DNA from 3 places in the Shewanella sp. DC2-4 genome. Region 3 is predicted to be linked to each of the others. Evidence: predicted binding sites of a transcription regulator. Region 3 holds the regulator's gene; each other region holds the start of a gene.
The links. The regulator sigma-54, encoded in region 3, starts transcription at its own class of promoters, with help from an activator protein. The targets are predictions, from matches to a motif close to GTTGGCACGNNNNTNGNNT.
Positions count from the first base shown of each region.

Region 1: a site for sigma-54 is predicted at 4,981-4,999, ahead of norV (anaerobic nitric oxide reductase flavorubredoxin). Genes of this name have one in related genera too.
Region 2: a site for sigma-54 is predicted at 3,895-3,913, ahead of HQQ92_RS13070 (DUF1328 family protein). Genes of this name have one in related genera too.

Region 1 covers NZ_JABRVR010000002.1:3,321,549-3,327,686, reverse strand. Annotated here, with positions in the region: gene HQQ92_RS15235 (YgjV family protein) at 68-310, shown strand; gene katB (catalase KatB) at 634-2,109, shown strand; gene norW (NADH:flavorubredoxin reductase NorW) at 2,225-3,391, opposite strand; gene norV (anaerobic nitric oxide reductase flavorubredoxin) at 3,384-4,913, opposite strand; gene norR (nitric oxide reductase transcriptional regulator NorR) at 5,140-6,138, shown strand, end outside.
Region 2 covers NZ_JABRVR010000002.1:2,804,496-2,810,633, reverse strand. Annotated here, with positions in the region: gene HQQ92_RS13090 (L-dopachrome tautomerase-related protein) at 1-671, shown strand, start outside; gene HQQ92_RS13085 (hypothetical protein) at 884-1,543, shown strand; gene HQQ92_RS13080 (diacylglycerol kinase family protein) at 1,594-3,273, opposite strand; gene HQQ92_RS13075 (hypothetical protein) at 3,418-3,612, opposite strand; gene HQQ92_RS13070 (DUF1328 family protein) at 3,637-3,813, opposite strand; gene pfaD (eicosapentaenoate synthase subunit PfaD) at 4,170-5,816, opposite strand; gene HQQ92_RS13060 (beta-ketoacyl synthase N-terminal-like domain-containing protein) at 5,947-6,138, opposite strand, start outside.
Region 3 covers NZ_JABRVR010000002.1:3,662,874-3,669,011, forward strand. Annotated here, with positions in the region: gene HQQ92_RS16705 (KpsF/GutQ family sugar-phosphate isomerase) at 94-1,071, shown strand; gene kdsC (3-deoxy-manno-octulosonate-8-phosphatase KdsC) at 1,071-1,622, shown strand; gene lptC (LPS export ABC transporter periplasmic protein LptC) at 1,619-2,179, shown strand; gene lptA (lipopolysaccharide transport periplasmic protein LptA) at 2,166-2,720, shown strand; gene lptB (LPS export ABC transporter ATP-binding protein) at 2,717-3,448, shown strand; gene HQQ92_RS16730 (RNA polymerase factor sigma-54) at 3,556-5,034, shown strand; gene hpf (ribosome hibernation promoting factor) at 5,063-5,350, shown strand; gene ptsN (PTS IIA-like nitrogen regulatory protein PtsN) at 5,353-5,796, shown strand; gene rapZ (RNase adapter RapZ) at 5,793-6,138, shown strand, end outside.

The DNA.
Region 1 (6,138 bases), 340 kb from region 3:
TTATTACCTGTGGTGTGATTGTCGTATCAATCGTTTGATTTAAATAATATATAGATAAGGATTGGATATGGATAACGCTACAATTTGGGAATGGGTTGGTTATTTAGCTTCAGTGGTCGTTGCAATATCACTGATGATGTCAAACATTAAGAAACTGCGCTGGTGGAATCTCATTGGTGCGGCTTTATTTGTGGCCTACGGTGTGGCAATTGGGGCTTATCCTGTTGCCTTAGTTAACTTTTTTATCGTGCTGATTGATACTTATTATTTGGTTAAGCTTTATCGTGAAGCTGACTTATCCAGCAGTTAATGGTGTATCAGCTTAACTCCGCTTTCTCGCACCGCACTTCGCTCCATTGTCCTGAGCAGCTATTTGGTTTTTCAACAGCATCTTAAGTGATGTGAGCGGACCATTGGCTGTGAGTCCGTGTAATTCATTAACTGTCTTGCCAAACCCATTCTTAATCTTTTTTTTAGATTATGAAAATCTAGTTTAATCGTTTTATTCTAAAGTGGTAATTCTCTATTCTTGCTCCATCGACAACACGTCGCAGCCAAGGAGATAAACCATGGCCACCATTTACGATTTAATTGAAACCTGGTTAACCAGCAATCAAGACTAAGGAGCAGGGCATGAGTCAACAACATCAAACAAGTCAGTACTTAACGAGCCAAAACGGTGCCCCAGTGGCCGATGATCAAAACTCACTGTCGGCGGGTGAACGTGGTCCTTTGCTATTACAAGATTGGCATTTAATTGAAAAGTTAGCCCATTTCAACCGTGAGCGTATTCCTGAACGTATCGTGCATGCCAAAGGTACAGGGGTTTACGGCACATTTACGCTGACTAAAGATTTAAGCGATTACACCATTGCTGACCATTTCAATGGTGTTGGTAAGCAAACCGAAACCTTTATTCGTTTCTCAACCGTAGGTGGAGAAATGGGTTCTGCCGACGCAGAGCGCGATCCACGTGGCTTTGGTTTACGTTTTTATACTGCCCGTGGTAATCACGATATCGTGGGTAACAATACGCCGACCTTTTTCTTGCGAGATGGGATTAAGTTTCCAGACTTTATTCATACGCAAAAGCGTAATCCTAAGACAAACTTAAAAGATCCGCAGGCTATGTGGGACTTTTGGTCATTGAATCCTGAAGCTATGCATCAAGTAACCATTTTGATGTCGGATCGTGGTATTCCGGCGAACTACCGTCAAATGCATGGTTATGGTTCACACACTTTCTCGCTGTGGAATGCCAAGGGCGAGCGTTTCTGGGTGAAGTTCCACTTTAAATCGCAGCAAGGCGTGGTCAACTTAACTAATGAACAGGCTGATAAATTAAAAGGGATTGATCCCGATTCATCACAGCGCGATATGGTGGTTGCTATTACTGATGGAAACTTCCCGCGTTGGACGGTTAATGTGCAGATTATGCCTGAGGCAGATGCCAATACTTACCATATCAATCCATTTGATTTAACTAAGGTTTGGCCGCATAGCGACTATCCATTACTTGAGATTGGTGTATTAGAACTGAATCGTCTGCCACAAAACTACTTTGCTGAAGTTGAGCAAGTGGCATTGGCACCTAGTAATTTGGTCCCAGGCGTCGGGGCTTCACCAGACAAGATGTTACAAGCGCGTTTATTTGCCTACGCCGATGCGCAGCGTTACCGCATTGGTGCTAACTACAACCAATTGCCAGTGAATTGCCCGCATGCCGCTAAGGCAAATCACCATCAACGTGCAGGTGCGATGGCGGGTACACAATGTCCTTATCATGGCAGTCAAACTGGTGGCGACGCTTCGGCAAACTATGGCCCGAACAGCACTGCTGATGCCTTGGTTGAGCCAGTAAACTTTAGCGAACCACCATTGCGTTTAGAAGGTGAAGCGGCGCGTTACAGTCGTTATAACCAAGACGATTATACCCAAGCGGGTAATTTGTATCGCATCTTCTCTGAAGCTGAGAAAGCGCGCCTAGTGGCAACAATTTCGGGTTCATTAAGTCAAGCGAGTTTAGATGTGCAGCAACGTATGGTGGCGCATTTTACTCAAGCCGATGCGGATTACGGACAACGTATTAAACTGGCATTAGGTCTTTAAACTATTGCTGTTGCGAATGTTTGAATAATAGTAGAAACGATAAAACTGAGTAGAAAGCCTCTACTCAGTTTTTATTATCAGCGACAATAATATTAACATTCTCGTTAATGTGCTCTTAGGCCGCGATGAGTGCCGCGTTAGGGCTATTTAGCTGCTTTAACAATCCAAATGCTTGCTGCATTTTATCCTCGGTTACGATAAATCCTATAAATGTTTCATCCACGTCGAATGCTTTAATACTGCTTCCTTGAGCATCAATATCGACTTGCCAGCGATGGACGCCATTCACTGTTATACCGCTGAGTTGCATAGGTAACAGTGGCGTTTTCACTTTAATGAGCATGGCGGGAAAATTCACTGCTGTCGGTTGGTTCAGTAATGTGTTCGCCAGCGCATTGGCGCTCAGTAACGCAGGTTGCAAATAGGCCCTATTTTGGCCGTTGATTTGGGCGCAATCACCTAGCGCATAAATATGGGCATCGTTGGTTTGTAAGTATTCGTTAACGACGATACCTTTATTGACCTCTAGCCCCGCATGCTGGGCAAGTTGGCTGTTAGGGAGAAGTCCCGCTGCACAGATAACCGCATCACAAATAAACCGCTGGTCATTATCTAGGCACACAGAGATACTGCCATCTTGGTGTTGCAGTTGGCTGACTCGGGTTTGCAATTGCACTGTGACGTTATGCTGCGTTAGTACAGCGGTCAGTTTGTGGCTTAACATTTCGGGTAGCATATTCGGCATTAAGCTCGCTTGTGGATCGACCAAAAATACTTGCTTACCTGCAGTTGCTAAGTCCATTGCCAGTTCAACTCCGACCAAACCAGCACCGATAACCAGTACTCTCCTCGCACCATGGATGTCTGCTTCGCAGGCCTGATACTCCATTAAGCTGTTAACTGTATGGATGATATCGACGCCATCCCCCTCTATAGGTGGAATAAAGGGCCGTGCACCTGTGGCAAGCACTAATTTTTTGTACGCAATTTCGCGTCCTTGATGGCAACATACTACCTGACGAACTTTATCTATTTTTATGACTTCACAGTGATTTATCACATCAATTTGTTGCTCATGTGCAAATTCAGTCGCGGTCAATTTTATGAGGTCTGACGCCATTTTTTTAAGGCTAAACACATGGCTTAAATCTGGTTTATGGTATTCGTCACCAGAGTCGGCTGTGATAACTGTAATCGGTTGTTCGCGGTTTAAACGTCGCAGTGTTTTGACTAGCTGATATGCCGCGAATCCACTGCCGATAATGACGATTGGCTTAGGCATTAGTCACCTCATTTTTTATGACAGCGAAAACGCTTTTACCTAGGCCACATTCGGGACAGAGGAAGTCTTCGGCCACTTGAGTCCAAGGTGTGCCAGCAATGATATCTTGATTAGGTTCTCCTTTTTCAGGGTCGTAAACCCATTGGCAAACGGTGCAAATCATTGATTGTGTATCATTTAATTCGCACGCTTTTGTTGCAATCGGTGCAGTCATAGGGACGTTATTAGTAGCAGTATTTTCAGCTGTTTGACTGGCCGTGGTGGCTTGGCTAGGTTTTGACATGACTTGATTAATGATAGAGCGACTATTAGCGCTATCGAGGGGACGCAATGCCCATTCTCGCGCGATTCGCTGGCCGTGCTGACGGCATTCTTGCATCGCATCACGATCGGGACGCCATTTGACTTTTAATCCCACTGAAGTTTCGAAACCAGCATCCATCAAACGAGTGTGAATTCTATCGACTGCGCCGCCATTCCAGCCATAACTACCAAAAGCTGCCGCCTTTTTATTGCGAAAACGCAGGCCCGTGATTTCTTCAAGCATGGCGGCAATTTTAGGCATCATCACATTATTCATGGTGGATGAGCCGACTAAAATACCTTTTGACCTAAATGCCTGTGCAAGGATTTCGTTTTTATCATGACGTGCGACGTTATACACTTTTACCGCTACATTGGGGTCAATATCATGGATACCTTGAGCAATACCGTCGGCCATCATGCGAGTATTATTGGACATAGAGTCGTAGAGAATCGTGATGCGGTCTTCTTGATAAGCGTCGGCCCAAGCTAAATATTGGTGAATAATTTGGGCTGGATTATCACGCCACACAATGCCGTGTGAAGTTGCGATCATATCTACAGGTAAATTAAAGCTTAATACTTCGTGAATTTTAGCCGTTACTAGGCTGCTAAAGGGCGTTAAAATGTTTGAGTAGTACCGTAGGCATTGCTCCATTAATTCATTTTGATCAACCTCATCATTGAATAAATGTTCATCGCAATAGTGCTGGCCAAAGGCATCGTTACTGAATAAAACCGCATCTTCGGTGAGGTATGTCATCATGCTATCTGGCCAATGCAACATAGGTGCTTCGATAAATATCAGTTGCTTACCATTGCCTATTGCTAAACTATCACCTGTCTTTACGGTAATGAAATTCCATTCTGGGTGGTGGTGATGTCCTACAATGGAGTCGACCGCATTTTCACTGCAGTAAATTGGTGTGTTAGGAATTTTGGCCATTAATGCAGTCAGGGCGCCTGAGTGGTCTTCCTCTGCATGGTTCATCACAATATAGTCTATGTCGGTTAAATTAATTTCAGCTTCAAGATTTTGTAAGAATTGCTGGCTAAACCGATGATCAACTGTATCAATTAACACGGTTTTTTCTTCACGGATAAGGTAGCTATTGTAGCTTGTGCCTTTAGTTATCTTGTACTCAGTACCATGAAAATCTTGCACTTCCCAATCGCGTTGACCCACCCAGTGGATATTGTTTTTTACATGAATAGTCATAAATACACCTGTGATAATTAATAATGAATGCGCTACGTAAATCTTGCTTATTTAGTTAAATCTCTTATTGCACTCACCATGCCAATATTTTAAGGTTTTGATTTTTATTGGTATTAGCGTATTTCAACATTTTAAATCACTTGCTGATGTCATAATGACAATTTGATATTAGTCAAATTGACATTACACTGTTGTCAATATGACTTTATTTGACTGTGGATGTGCTATGAGTGCCCATGCTGATTTAACTCAGTTAGCCTTAGATTTAACTGTCGGCGTGTCGACGCAAGACAGATTTGAGCGTTTGTTGGCAGTGGTCAGGCGGCGTGTCAATTGTGATGCTGCGGCATTATTGGCATTTCGGGAGCAGCAATTTGTCCCCTTGGCGATAGATGGGCTCTTTGCCGAAGTGTTAGGGCGGCGCTTTCAAATTAGTGAACATCCGAGATTAGAGGCTATCGCCCGTGCTGGCGATGTGGTTCGTTTCCCGGCCGACAGTGAACTTCCTGATCCGTATGATGGTTTAATTCCACATCATAGTGCGAACTTACATGTACATGCTTGCATTGGTTTACCACTAATCGCGAACGATCGCTTAATTGGGGCGCTCACCATTGATGGTTTCAACCCTCATCAGTTTGATGATTTTAGTGATAGCGAGTTGCGTGTGATCAGCGCACTGGCCGCAGCCAGTCTTAATACTGCGTTATTGATGCAACAGCTAGAATCCCAAGTTGTTGAAGTCTCCAATGGCACTGAGGTGCTCAATCGTCCTGCTAGTCAGCAGGAGATCATAGGGCAATCCACACAGATCCAATCGCTAAAGCAGCAGATAAGTGCCGTGGCAGGCACTGATTTATCGGTATTAATTACCGGCGAAACTGGCGTGGGTAAGGAGTTAGTGGCCGCGGCGATACATAATCAATCGACCAGAGCCGATAAATCACTTATCTATTTGAACTGCGCTGCATTGCCTGAGTCCGTCGCCGAAAGCGAGTTATTTGGGCATGTAAAAGGGGCATTTACGGGGGCAATCAGTCATAGGCAAGGCAAGTTTGAACTCGCTGACAAGGGGACTTTGTTTTTAGATGAAATCGGGGAGCTTCCCTTGGGGCTGCAAGCTAAGTTATTGAGGGTTTTACAATACGGAGAATTACAGCGAGTGGGCAGTGATAAGAGCCTAAAAGTTAATACTCGGATTATTGCCGCCACTAATCGAATTTTG
Region 2 (6,138 bases), 860 kb from region 3:
TCCTACCACAAGCTCTCGCGCCTAAAGGCAGCTTTATGCAGGATCTGGTTGTCGACTCTCAAAAAGGCTGGATTTATTTAGCCGATATCGCCAACCCTGGCCTCTTAGCGGTGCGTATCGACGATGGCCATACAATACGTTTTTCAGGTCATAGCTCGCTGCAGGCCGAAGCGGATGCAGTAATGAACATAGATAACAAAACAACATTGTTTAATGGCAAAGTCGCTAGTGTAGCGGTCAATCCAATCAGTTTATCTGCCGATGGAAGTACACTCTATTATGGTGCAATGAATGGTACTCACTGGTATCAGTTATCGACTGCAGCTTTACAAACAGGCAATAATGATAAAATTATCGCCACGGTAAAATTAGTCGGAGCCAAGCCTGTATCAGATGGCGCTGCAACGTCCAAACAAGGTAATCATTACTTTACCAATTTGAACCACAATGCCATTTCCATGCTAGATAACAAAGGCACACTAACAACAGCGGTCAGTTCTCCACTACTGGATTTTCCTGATAGTGTGCAATTTGGTGAAACAGGCTGGTTATATATTTCAGTGAACCAATTGCATAAAGCAAAAGCCTTTAATGGAAAAGCCGAAACAGCCAAACCGCCTTATCGTATTATGCGACTCTGGACCGGTGAGGATACTGCTGCGGGTCAATAACACCTTAGCTGCAACTGCAAAGTTGCAGCTTATATTTGCAGTATGAGTTATATCGCAACTGTTTATTTACGTTGATGTGAGTCTTTGGTTTAACTCGAAAGCGTCTAGAAATGAGTTAGGTGTTGATTGTGCAAACTATCAATGCCTCTTATTGTGACTGGCACAGGTCAATATTGAATGGTGAGATAATTTTGGAACAAGGAACAAGTTCAGTGAAACTCAATCAACCTTCTAAAAATGCATTTTATATTCAAACTCTGAGTACTCAGTACCGACCTCTATTATGGCTGTTTGCTGCTGGGTTATTACTGCTTGGTTTACTCTGCGCCAGAGCAACCTATTTACAACCCGATCCGATACTACAGCTCGTTCTCGGCTGGGTAACACTGTTTCTATTGTTACCCGTGTTACCGACTGCGTTTGTTCAGCAACAGTGTTGGTTAGATGCCGAGCAACAGCAATTGTGGCTCGGTAAAGGTTTATTCAATGGGAGGTATATGGGATTGTGGCGGTGGCGTTCCTATGCTTTTTCGGACATCAAAGCAGTGCAACTTTATCAGCTGCAAATCACCCGCTGGCATCAGATCAGCCGCAATCGCCAAGCGGAAGATACTGTCCAACATTATCTGGCTTATTTAGAATTGCATCAGCCCAACGGTGCTCAATTGATATTGGGTGACAGTACTGATAGAAAGGAATTACAACAAGTTCTACAGCAATGTGCGCAGGCAATAGACTGTAAATTTCAGGATTTTAGTAACACCACTCAAAAATCACTTCCCAAAGGTAGTGAATTTAATTTCATGCGGGTACTGGTTCTGCTGGTTATATTTATTTTGTTGAATATTTTATATTTTTTGTTCGTTCTATAAATTCTCAGTCATCCAGCCTAAAAAGTTAGGCTGGATGTCCTCCACAACGATCACTCATCTTGCTCTGTGGTTTCCTGATAAGGAACAAACACTTTAAGAGATGCTGGCTGGACTTCAATAGTGAGATCCGCTGGCTCAAATACTTCACCATCAATCACATATTTACACTTAGGCTGGCTGCTGATAGTGACCTTTTTAGCATGGGCATGATGGACTTTACTTGCACTCGCTTGTTGATCTCGCACACTCTTATTGCCTTCTTTTACCCATCCCGCAATCGCTAATTCAGCGAGGCTAAGCAACTGCTCTTTGGGTTCATCGCCAGCATCCAACCAAGTAATGTCGAGCAAACCGTCGGTCATGTTTGGTTCGCCATCGCCCTGCGCCAACACGCTGGTAAACGGTGCGGCATTGGCAACGATTAGGCTATGGGTCGTTAATGTTGTGGGTTTTGCATCATCTAAGCTGAGTTGGATGGTTAAAGTGATATCGGCATTCACTGCGCGCCATAAGCCATCGAGGTAGGCAAACTGGCCGAGAGCATTTTTACGCTCACGGTTTGCGGATTCAATCATTTGTTGCTCAAACCCTATGCCTACAAGCAACAACACTAACTCCTCATTACAACGCGCGGTATCAATGGCTTGGCAATGCCCTTGAATAATATTATCCAGCGCCTGAGAGATAGGAATAAGCTTACTGCCTAAACCAAAGAGGGCATGGCTGAGGGCATTAGTTGTGCCAAGAGGAATGATGCCTAAGACGATATCCGTATCAACGATTTGAGAGGCCACTTCAGTCACAGTACCATCGCCACCACAGGCGATAATGATATCAGCGCCTGCATTACGGGCTTGCTCGGCGAAGACATTTGCGGTTTCGTCTGCTGTTGTGAGTTTTAAAGTCAGGTCAAAATAGGCTTTGAGTTCATCTTGGATTTGCTCGCTGTATTCTTGCCATTTCCCGCCACCAGAAACTGGGTTGGCGATAATCCACGCCACTTTGTGGATGTTAATTTTCCCTTGACTAAGCATGCGATCGAGCGCGCGTAATTGCCATTTGTTTAAGCCAGCGGTTTTGCGGATTTGCTTTATCTGTTGCAGTACTTCGGCGAAGTGCTGTTGTTTATCTTTACAAACCAAATAAGCGGCGAGTACCAGCACTGAGCGGCCACGACCCATTGCACAGTGGATGAGTACCTGTTTATTGGCGCGCACTTGGCGGTGCAGCCAGTTAACGGCTTGATTGAGTTGGGCACTGGTCGGTACGCTATGGTCGAGGATGGGAATATTTAAATACTCGATATGATCTTCAAATTGCGACCAATCTAAGCCATCAAATTCAGCGGTGACATCCAGAATGGCAGTGATCTTATTGGCTTTAATCGTTTCCAGATCTGCGGAAAAGAGTCTACAGCCGAGATACAGATGTTCATCAATCCTCTGCATGGGTGGTACTGAATCGTATTTTCTGGCCCAGTGGTTATAGAGTCGACTGCCTAATAAAAAGGGAATAAAACCCCAACGAATATACCAAGGAATAGTGCCATCTTGGCGTTTTCTAAAAATACTGGCGAGATTAAACCAATAGGCTGAACCGACTAAAAACAGTGACAGACTTGTCCATGCACAAATGAAAGTGAGCAGGGGAGAAGTGTCTGTTACTGCAAAATAGGCTAACAATACTGCACCTGCAGTGTACAAATATTTGATGTGGATCTTCGTTAGCATGCAAGTCCTCCAATGCCATTGTTCTTGGTTAAAATCGTTGCACTTGAATGGATAGATGTCGAGATGAGAGATGCAGAAATGAGCGAGTCTAAACCAAAAGGGTGGCAGTAGACGAGTCTATTGCCACCCTAAAGTGAGGTTTGTTTAGCACTTAGTATCTTTAGCTTTAACACCTTCTTTGACTTCTTCACAGGCATCTTCGATGGCATTACCTGTATCAGTCATTACTTCATCGATTTTTTCGCCCGCGTCTTCGGCTTTGTTATCACTACAGGCCGTTAAACCTAGGGCGAGTAATAATGCGAATGCTGCACTTGTCATCAGGGTAAATGGTTTCATATCTATCTCCTTTTCTAAAAAAAATTATAGTCGCGGTGATTTGCCCTTAAGGGCATTGATCAGCAGAGAAATCACTAATAACACAATAAATATGAAGAAAATGATTTTCGCTATTCCCGCCGCTGCGCCAGCAATCCCAGCAAATCCTAACAACCCGGCAATCACGGCAACAACTAGAAATACTAATGTCCAACCTAGCATAATAACCTCCTGCCCTTGTATTAATCCTTCGCATGACCGTTTGTGTCACTTGTAAGGTAACGGCTAATGGCTCTTACTTGATTGCGATCTTAATGCCAACTTTAAAAAATTTTAAGTAGTTAATTGATTTTAAATATAATTTAAATCATTTTATTTAAAATGGTGTGAGTGAATTAAAAGAGGGGTAGGCAATTTTTACCTAAGCTTCGGTAAGAGTTTCAGCCTAATACGTTGAATCAAAGACTGTGAGCTGATGTCGTTCATAAGTAAAGATAAATAAAAGCCGACACTGTGAGTTTGTGTCGGCTTGAAGATATTATGATCTTATAATACAAGATGATAGGAGCTAAATACGTTTAAAAACGATTTAATGGTTTCCAGCGTTGCAGGCTAACCGGAATGCTCGCGCCTTGGGATAACAGCAAGTTAATGCGGGATTGATACGCCGCGCCCACCATTAAATGTTTGGCTAAATCCACCGCATTACGGGCCTTATAGTCATCTAAATAACTGCCTTTCGCCCACGCATTAAATGCGCCGAGCGCTGGGCCTGCCCAAATTTGGTAATCCATTTCGCGGCCGACTTCACCTGTGTTTGACCAGCGGCTCGAAAGACCCAAATACCAGCGGAAAATCAGCGCCATCTTACGTTTGGGGTTATCCAATGCACGCTCGATTTGCTTAGGATCGCGCTCGTTAAAGTGGGCGACAGTGCCCGCCCAAATATCATCGAGTGATGAGCGGAACACTTGCTCTTCGAGCTTTTTACGCTCGTCCACAGGGATGGCATCAATCGAATCGTAACGGGTGTAGATCTCATACAGCTTATTGGCGCGCATCGGGAACAGAGTGCCGCGCTTAACCACTTGTAATTTCACGCCCATTTCGAACATATCGGCGGCAGGCGCCATAGTCACATCGGCCATTTCTGTGGTGGCGAGCAACTTACGTGTGTGTTCACTCGCGCCCGCTTCGACGCAGGCTTGGTTGATTGAACCTGTGACGATAAAGGCCGCGCCCATGTTGAAGGTGGCTAATGCAGCATCGGGAGTACCGACGCCACCGCCAGCGCCCACACGGATGGGCGTCTTGTATTGATACTTAGCTTGGATTTCATCTTTGAGCGCCAAAATCGTCGGTAATAGCGTGACTAATGGACGATTGTCGGTATGGCCGCCTGAGTCGGCTTCGGCCGTGATGTCATCCGCCATGGGCACGAGTTGCGCCATCACCATTTGGTCTTGGCTGATAAGGCCGTCACTCACTAATTGCTGGAGGATTTTGGCCGGCGCTGGCTCCATAAACTTAGTCGCGACTTCGGTGCGGCTGATTTTTGCGATGACTTTGTTGCCAATGACTATTTCGCCATGTTCGTCGCGGCTCAAACCTGCTGCGCGGTAATAAACGATTTGCGGCGTTAAACCTAAAAATGCCGAGGCTTCGACCGTGCGCACTTTATGTTTTAAGAATAACTCAACACTGCCGCGCTCTAATGCGGGCTCACTTGGGCTGTGAATTAAATTAAAGGCGTAAGGACCATTGGGTAGCGCCGCTTGAATGCGAGTAATGGCCGCTTCAACGCGGGATGGGATTAACCCCGCCGCGCCAAACGAACACAAAATGCCCGCTTGGCCCAGCGCGATAACCAGTTCTTCCGAGGCAATACCGTTGGCCATAGCGCCAGCGTAGTAAGCGTATTTAACCCCGTGTACGCGGCGAAAATTACTGTCGCCTAAACTTTGGGTGCCAAGGGCGGGCGCAAAGGCGCTGACGGGGTGTGAGCCCAGTGGCGCTTGGCTGTCGCTTGTGGTGACTTCGGCCGTTTGCGCTATGCCTAAGCCTTTTTCGCTGTGATTCACTAAGTAGCAGGCTTGGCTTAAATCTTTGAGTTTTTTGCCTAATGAGTCGATATCAAAGCTCAGCGCGGCATCGTTGACTTGCCACGGCCAAGGGCTGAGTTTTTCGTTATTGCTATTGAATTGATCTAGAGTATGGCTAGTCATAGGTGTTCTCATTTTATTTGTGCCGCCTTGGTGATGTGGATAGCCAAGGCGGCGCAACTATTTGTTATTTGTTATTTGTTATTTGTTATTTGTTATTCGAGATTAGCGTCTTTCTAACAGCGTAAACTCGCTAGGCTTCTTCAATACAGATGGCGATATCTTTAGCTTCATAAATCCGCAGACCATCTTTACTCAAGTTGGCATCGCCCATAATGATGCGTTTGCCATTGTCGTCTGTCACGCTGGTAATGTGCACATCCAGTGACATCTGCTTGTTTAATGGGTTAATTTGACCGCGATACTTCCATTTGATATCCGATAA
Region 3 (6,138 bases):
AGCCTATTACATATCATCTTTATCGCGTACCAAATTGTGCTATTCCAATCCCATCAATGGGGCGACAAAGACAATGCAAAAAGAGAGATAGACATGGTAGACAAATCACAACTGCGCCAATGGGGTTGTAAAGTTATCGACATTGAAAAGTCAGCCCTAGACAATCTTTATCAATATGTTGATTCGGCTGAATTTGCAGCAGCTTGCGAGTTGATCCTCAACTGCACAGGCAAAGTGATTGTCATGGGAATGGGCAAATCGGGCCATATCGGCAATAAGATTTCAGCCACCCTCGCCAGCACAGGAACGCCCGCATTTTTTGTGCATCCGGGTGAAGCCAGCCACGGCGATCTGGGTGTATTGGCCGATAACGATGTGATTTTAGCGATTTCAAATTCCGGTGAGTCGAGCGAAATCCTCACCTTAATGCCGGTCATCCAACGTATGGGCGTGCCCGTTATCGCGGTAACAGGTAAACCCGAATCGAATATGGCGCGATTATCTAAAGTACATTTATGTATTGAAGTCCCAGAAGAGGCTTGCCCACTTGGACTTGCTCCAACGTCGAGCACTACCGCGACCTTAGTGATGGGCGATGCGATTGCCATTGCGCTACTACAAGCTAAAGGCTTTACCCGTGATGACTTTGCAATGTCCCATCCTGGCGGTGCTTTAGGACGCAAGTTATTGTTAAAAGTCTGCGATGTCATGCACAGCGGTGATGACTTACCGCTCGTTAACCACGATATTTGCATCACAGAAGCTCTGTACGAAATCTCCAAGAAAGGCTTAGGCATGACGGCGATTATTGATGATCAGCGCAAGCTGGTTGGTATCTTCACCGACGGTGATTTACGCCGCGTTATTGATGCCGAAGTGAATTTACGCACGACGCCCATTGCCGATGTGATGACACGTAACTGCGTCACGATCACGGATAATGTGTTGGCCGCCCAAGCACTGCAAGTGATGGACTCAAAAAACATCAACGGATTAATTGTTATTGATAAAGACCGCCATCCTATCGGCGCTCTTAACATGCTAGACATGGTTAAAGCAGGAGTCATTTAATGCCACAGCAAGGATTTTACGGCCCAATCAGTGATGATGTGTGGCAACGCGCGCAAAAGATTAAACTGTTGATTTGTGACGTCGATGGGGTGTTTTCCGACGGCCGTATTTACTTGAGCAATAGCGGCGAAGAGCTCAAAGCCTTCCATACCCGTGACGGTTATGGCGTGCGCTCACTCCTCACCAGCGGTTTCAACCTCGCCGTGATCACAGGGCGTCAATCCAAAATCGTTGAAAACCGTATGACAGCCCTTGGTGTTACCCATATTTACCAAGGCGTAGACAATAAGTTCGAGCCCTATGAAGCATTGCTCGCACTTTATGGTGTCACCCCAGAAGAAGTGGCTTATATCGGTGATGATATTGTCGATCTCCCCGTGATGAATGTCGTCGGTTTAGCGGTCAGTGTTGCTGACGGCCACCCCTATGTACGCCAACACGCCCATTTTGTGACTACGCTCAATGGTGGCCACGGTGCACTGCGTGAACTCACAGATCTGTTACTCCTAAGTCAAAATAAATTCACTTCGGCCCATGGAATGAGTATATGAGTCGTGTGACACTCGCAATTATCGCTTTTTTTGGAACTGCACTAGCGCTTTACTGGCAGGTCCAGAACAAACACAGCGGTGATTCCGATAACAGAGTAAAAGATCAAAATACCCCAGATTTCATCGTTGAAGATCTGCGCAGTGTTGAGTTCAATGAGCAAGGACTAGTGAATAGCCGTGTGACGGCGAAACACATGGAACATTATGATTCAACGAATCAAACTTTCTTTACTCAACCTGTTTATCTTGTTTATCCAGACCAAGGTAAAGCACAATGGCAGCTCAGGGCAGATCAGGGCAAGCTAAACAAGGAAACTGGCAAGGTTGTATTAGAAAATAATGTTATTATCGATGCCATTAGCCCAGAAGAACCGATTCAGACCTTGTCCACCAGTTATCTGGAACTCGATCTCAACACTATGATAATGACCTCTGACCGTACCATTTACGTCACAGGGAAAGATTTTAATATTCAAGGCCAAGGCCTTTATGCCGACCTCAACGCGCAAGAAGTGCAATTGACCAGTCAGGTAGTAGGAACATATGAAGCAAAATAACGTATTACTTGCCAGCCTAATGCTAATTATGAGCATGAGTGCTTTCGCGAAAGTGGGCGACTTAAAGCAAGAAGTCAAAATTAAAGCTGTGAGCCAAACTGCGGATATCAAAAACAACCAGATTATCTTCTTTGGTCCGGTGGAAGTTACCCAAGGCTCAATAAAAATCCAAGCAAATGAACTGCGTGCATTTTCCGCTGAAGGTGAAAATAGCAAAACTTTAGTCGCCACAGGCAACCCTGCTACGTATAGCCAGATATTAGACGATGGCCGTCCTGCATCGGCTAGCGCGAAAGAAATTCGTTACGATATGGCAAGCCGCACCTTAACTCTGAAAGGTATGGCGTCATTAGATCAAGCAGGTAGCCAAGTTACAGGCAATTTAATCCGCTATAACATGATTCAACAGAAATTGATGGCCGAGAGTACTGGCAGTGGTGACGATCGCGTAATCACTATTATTCAGCCTGAAAACTATCAAGATGATGCTAAATCAGACGCTCCGGCGGATAAACCTGTAAAAAAGCAGGACTCTAAATGACCCAAATCACCTTAAGAGCACAAAATCTGGCGAAAAGTTACAAGAGTCGCCAAGTGGTTAAAGACGTCAGTCTGACGGTAAAAACCGGTCAAGTCGTTGGCCTACTCGGTCCAAACGGTGCAGGTAAAACCACGACCTTTTACATGGTTGTCGGGCTAGTGAAGAGCGATAAGGGACATATCTTTATCGACGATGATGATTTAACCGCAGATCCTATGCATCTGCGTGCCCGCAAAGGCATAGGTTACTTACCGCAAGAAGCCAGTATCTTTCGTAAGCTAACTGTTCATGACAACATCATGGCCGTACTGCAAACTCGTAAAGAACTTAAAAACGAAGAACGAGAAGAAGAACTAGAACATCTGCTCGAAGAGTTTCATATCACCCACATCCGTGACAGCCAAGGCATGTCATTGTCGGGTGGCGAACGTCGTCGCGTCGAAATTGCGCGGGCTTTAGCCGCTAATCCTAAGTTCATTTTGCTCGATGAACCGTTTGCCGGCGTCGATCCTATTTCGGTTATCGACATCAAGAAGATTATCGAACAACTCAAAAGTCGCGGCCTTGGCGTACTGATCACAGACCATAATGTCCGCGAGACATTAGATGTATGTGAACATGCTTATATTGTGAGTCACGGAAACCTGATTGCCGAAGGAACTCCAGCAGAGATCTTAGACAATCAGCAAGTTAGGGCTGTGTACTTAGGTGAACAATTCAGGCTATAGTTAATCGAGCGAAGCCAATGGAGGCAATTTATACCGCCATTGGGCTTCACTCAAGATAATAATAAGCGACCTCATCCAACAATAATAACGTAGGGATCAGCGGTAACATGAAAGCGTCACTCCAGCTCAAACTGGGTCAACAGTTAACCATGACGCCACAACTACAACAGGCTATACGTCTGTTGCAACTGTCGTCATTAGAACTGCAGCAAGAGATCCAGCAAGCATTAGATTCTAATCCCCTTCTCGAGCTGGAAGAGGATCAATTCGACGCCACTAAAACCCCTGTAAACCAAACGCTATCCGATACGGATTTCAGTGAATCTAGCACTCTGCCACCAGAAAAAGACAGCTCCACCATAGATACGGCAGAGTCGCTAACCAAAGAATCCATGCCCGATGAGCTCCCCATGGACACCACATGGGATGAAGTGTTTACCGCCTCCCCAAACTCAGGCCCCGGCGGCAGTCGTGAAGACGATATGCCCTTCCAAGGCGAGACCAGTGAAGGTTTGTACGAACACTTAGAATGGCAAAAAAACCTCACGCCGTTTTCTGAAACCGATTTAGCCATTGCCACCGCCATTATTGATGCCATCGACGATCAGGGCTATCTCACCCAAAGCACTGAAGAAATTCTCGAAGCCATGGGCAATCCTGAAGTTGAGCTTGACGAAGTCGAAGCCGTACTCAAGCGTATTCAGCATTTTGATCCCATAGGCGTTGCCGCCCGCGATTTAAGTGAATGCCTGCTGATCCAACTGTCGCATTTCGCCGCTGATACTCCCAACCTAGAAAACGCCCGTATGCTGATCAAAGATCATTTAGATCTGATCGCCGCCCGTGATTTTAGGTTATTGATGCGTAAGACTAAATTAAAAGAAGATGAATTAAGGGATGGTATAGCACTTATCCAAACCCTCAATCCTCGCCCAGGTTTGTTGATCACGCCCAATAATGACGAATACGTTATCCCAGATGTGTCTGTGTCGAAGAAAAATGGCCGCTGGGTCGTTGAGCTTAATCCTGACTGCATGCCAAAAATCAATGTAAATCAACATTATGCTTCTATGGCACGCAGTACCAAAAACCAAGCCGATAGCCAATTTATTCGCGGCCATCTGCAAGAGGCTAAATGGTTTATTAAGAGCTTAGAAAGCCGTAACGATACTTTGCTTAAAGTTGCTAATTGCATAGTGCAATATCAGCAAGGTTTCTTTGAGTATGGTGAAGAAGCCATGAAGCCTATGGTGCTTAACGATATTGCCGAAGCGGTAGAAATGCATGAGTCCACCATCTCACGGGTCACAACTCAAAAATACATGCATACCCCTAAGGGACTTTTTGAACTAAAATACTTCTTCTCTAGCCACGTCGGTACTGACGATGGTGGTGAGTGCTCATCCACAGCAATCAGAGCCTTTATAAAGAAACTGGTGGCAGCGGAAAACCAGAAAAAACCATTAAGCGATAGTAAGATGGCACAACTTCTGGCAGAACAAGGGATCAACGTAGCCCGCAGAACCATTGCGAAGTACCGAGAGGCTATGCTTATTCCACCTTCTAATCAGCGTAAAAGTTTATAACCTACAGTGGATATCGGAGGACGTTTCTATGCAAATAAACCTAAGTGGACACCATGTCGAAATTACCGAATCGTTACGTGCATATGTAGAAGAAAAGTTTTCAAAACTTGAACGCCATTTCGAACAGATCAATAATGTGCACGTTGTGCTCAATGTTGAGAAAATGCAACAGATTGCCGAAGCGAGAATAAACCTCATAGGTGGTGAAGTTTTTGCTACTTCAGAGCATGCTGACATGTATGCCGCTATAGACGCCCTGATTGACAAGCTTGACCGTCAGGTTATTAAACACAAAGAGAAGTTAACAAAACACTAATAATGGAACTTTGTACCATACTGCGGCCGGAGTGCACTACCTGCGCCACTCCGGGCAGCAAGAAAAAGGTACTGGAACTCATCAGCGACTTAGTCGCTGCCCAGTACCCGACCCTCTCATCTCAAGAGATATTCGAAAGCCTAGTGGCGCGCGAAAAGATGGGGAGCACAGGTATAGGTAACGGCATCGCCATTCCACATGGTCGACTAGCCGATATAGATCAGCCCATTGCCATACTAATTAAGTGTGAAGAGCCGATAGCATTTGATGCTATCGATAAGCAACCTGTTGATATTTTATTTGCACTACTGGTGCCTGCAGACCAATGTCAGCAGCACTTAAGTACCTTGTCTTGCATGGCCGAAAAGCTGAGCGACAAGCAAATATTAAAGCAATTACGCAAGACGCATGATGAAACGGAACTCTATCAGGTAATCACTGGATGAAACTGGTCATAGTGTCGGGCCGCTCAGGCTCAGGCAAATCTGTCGCCCTTAGGGTACTCGAAGATCTCGGCTATTATTGTGTCGATAACCTTCCCTTGCCATTGATTGGCAGTTTGCTTGAGCAACTCAAAGGCAGTAACGATCTCGTCGCCATCAGTGTCGACGTGCGTAACATGCCTGAGCAGGATAAGGTCTTAGTAAAACAACTCGCTAGCCTACCTCCAGATACTGAGTTAACGAGCTTCTTCCTTAACTCCAGCGATAAAATTCTGCTCAAGCGTTACAGCGAAACCCGCCGTTTGCATCCTTTGTCGAAGAGCCGAGTCTCTTTGCAAGAAGCGA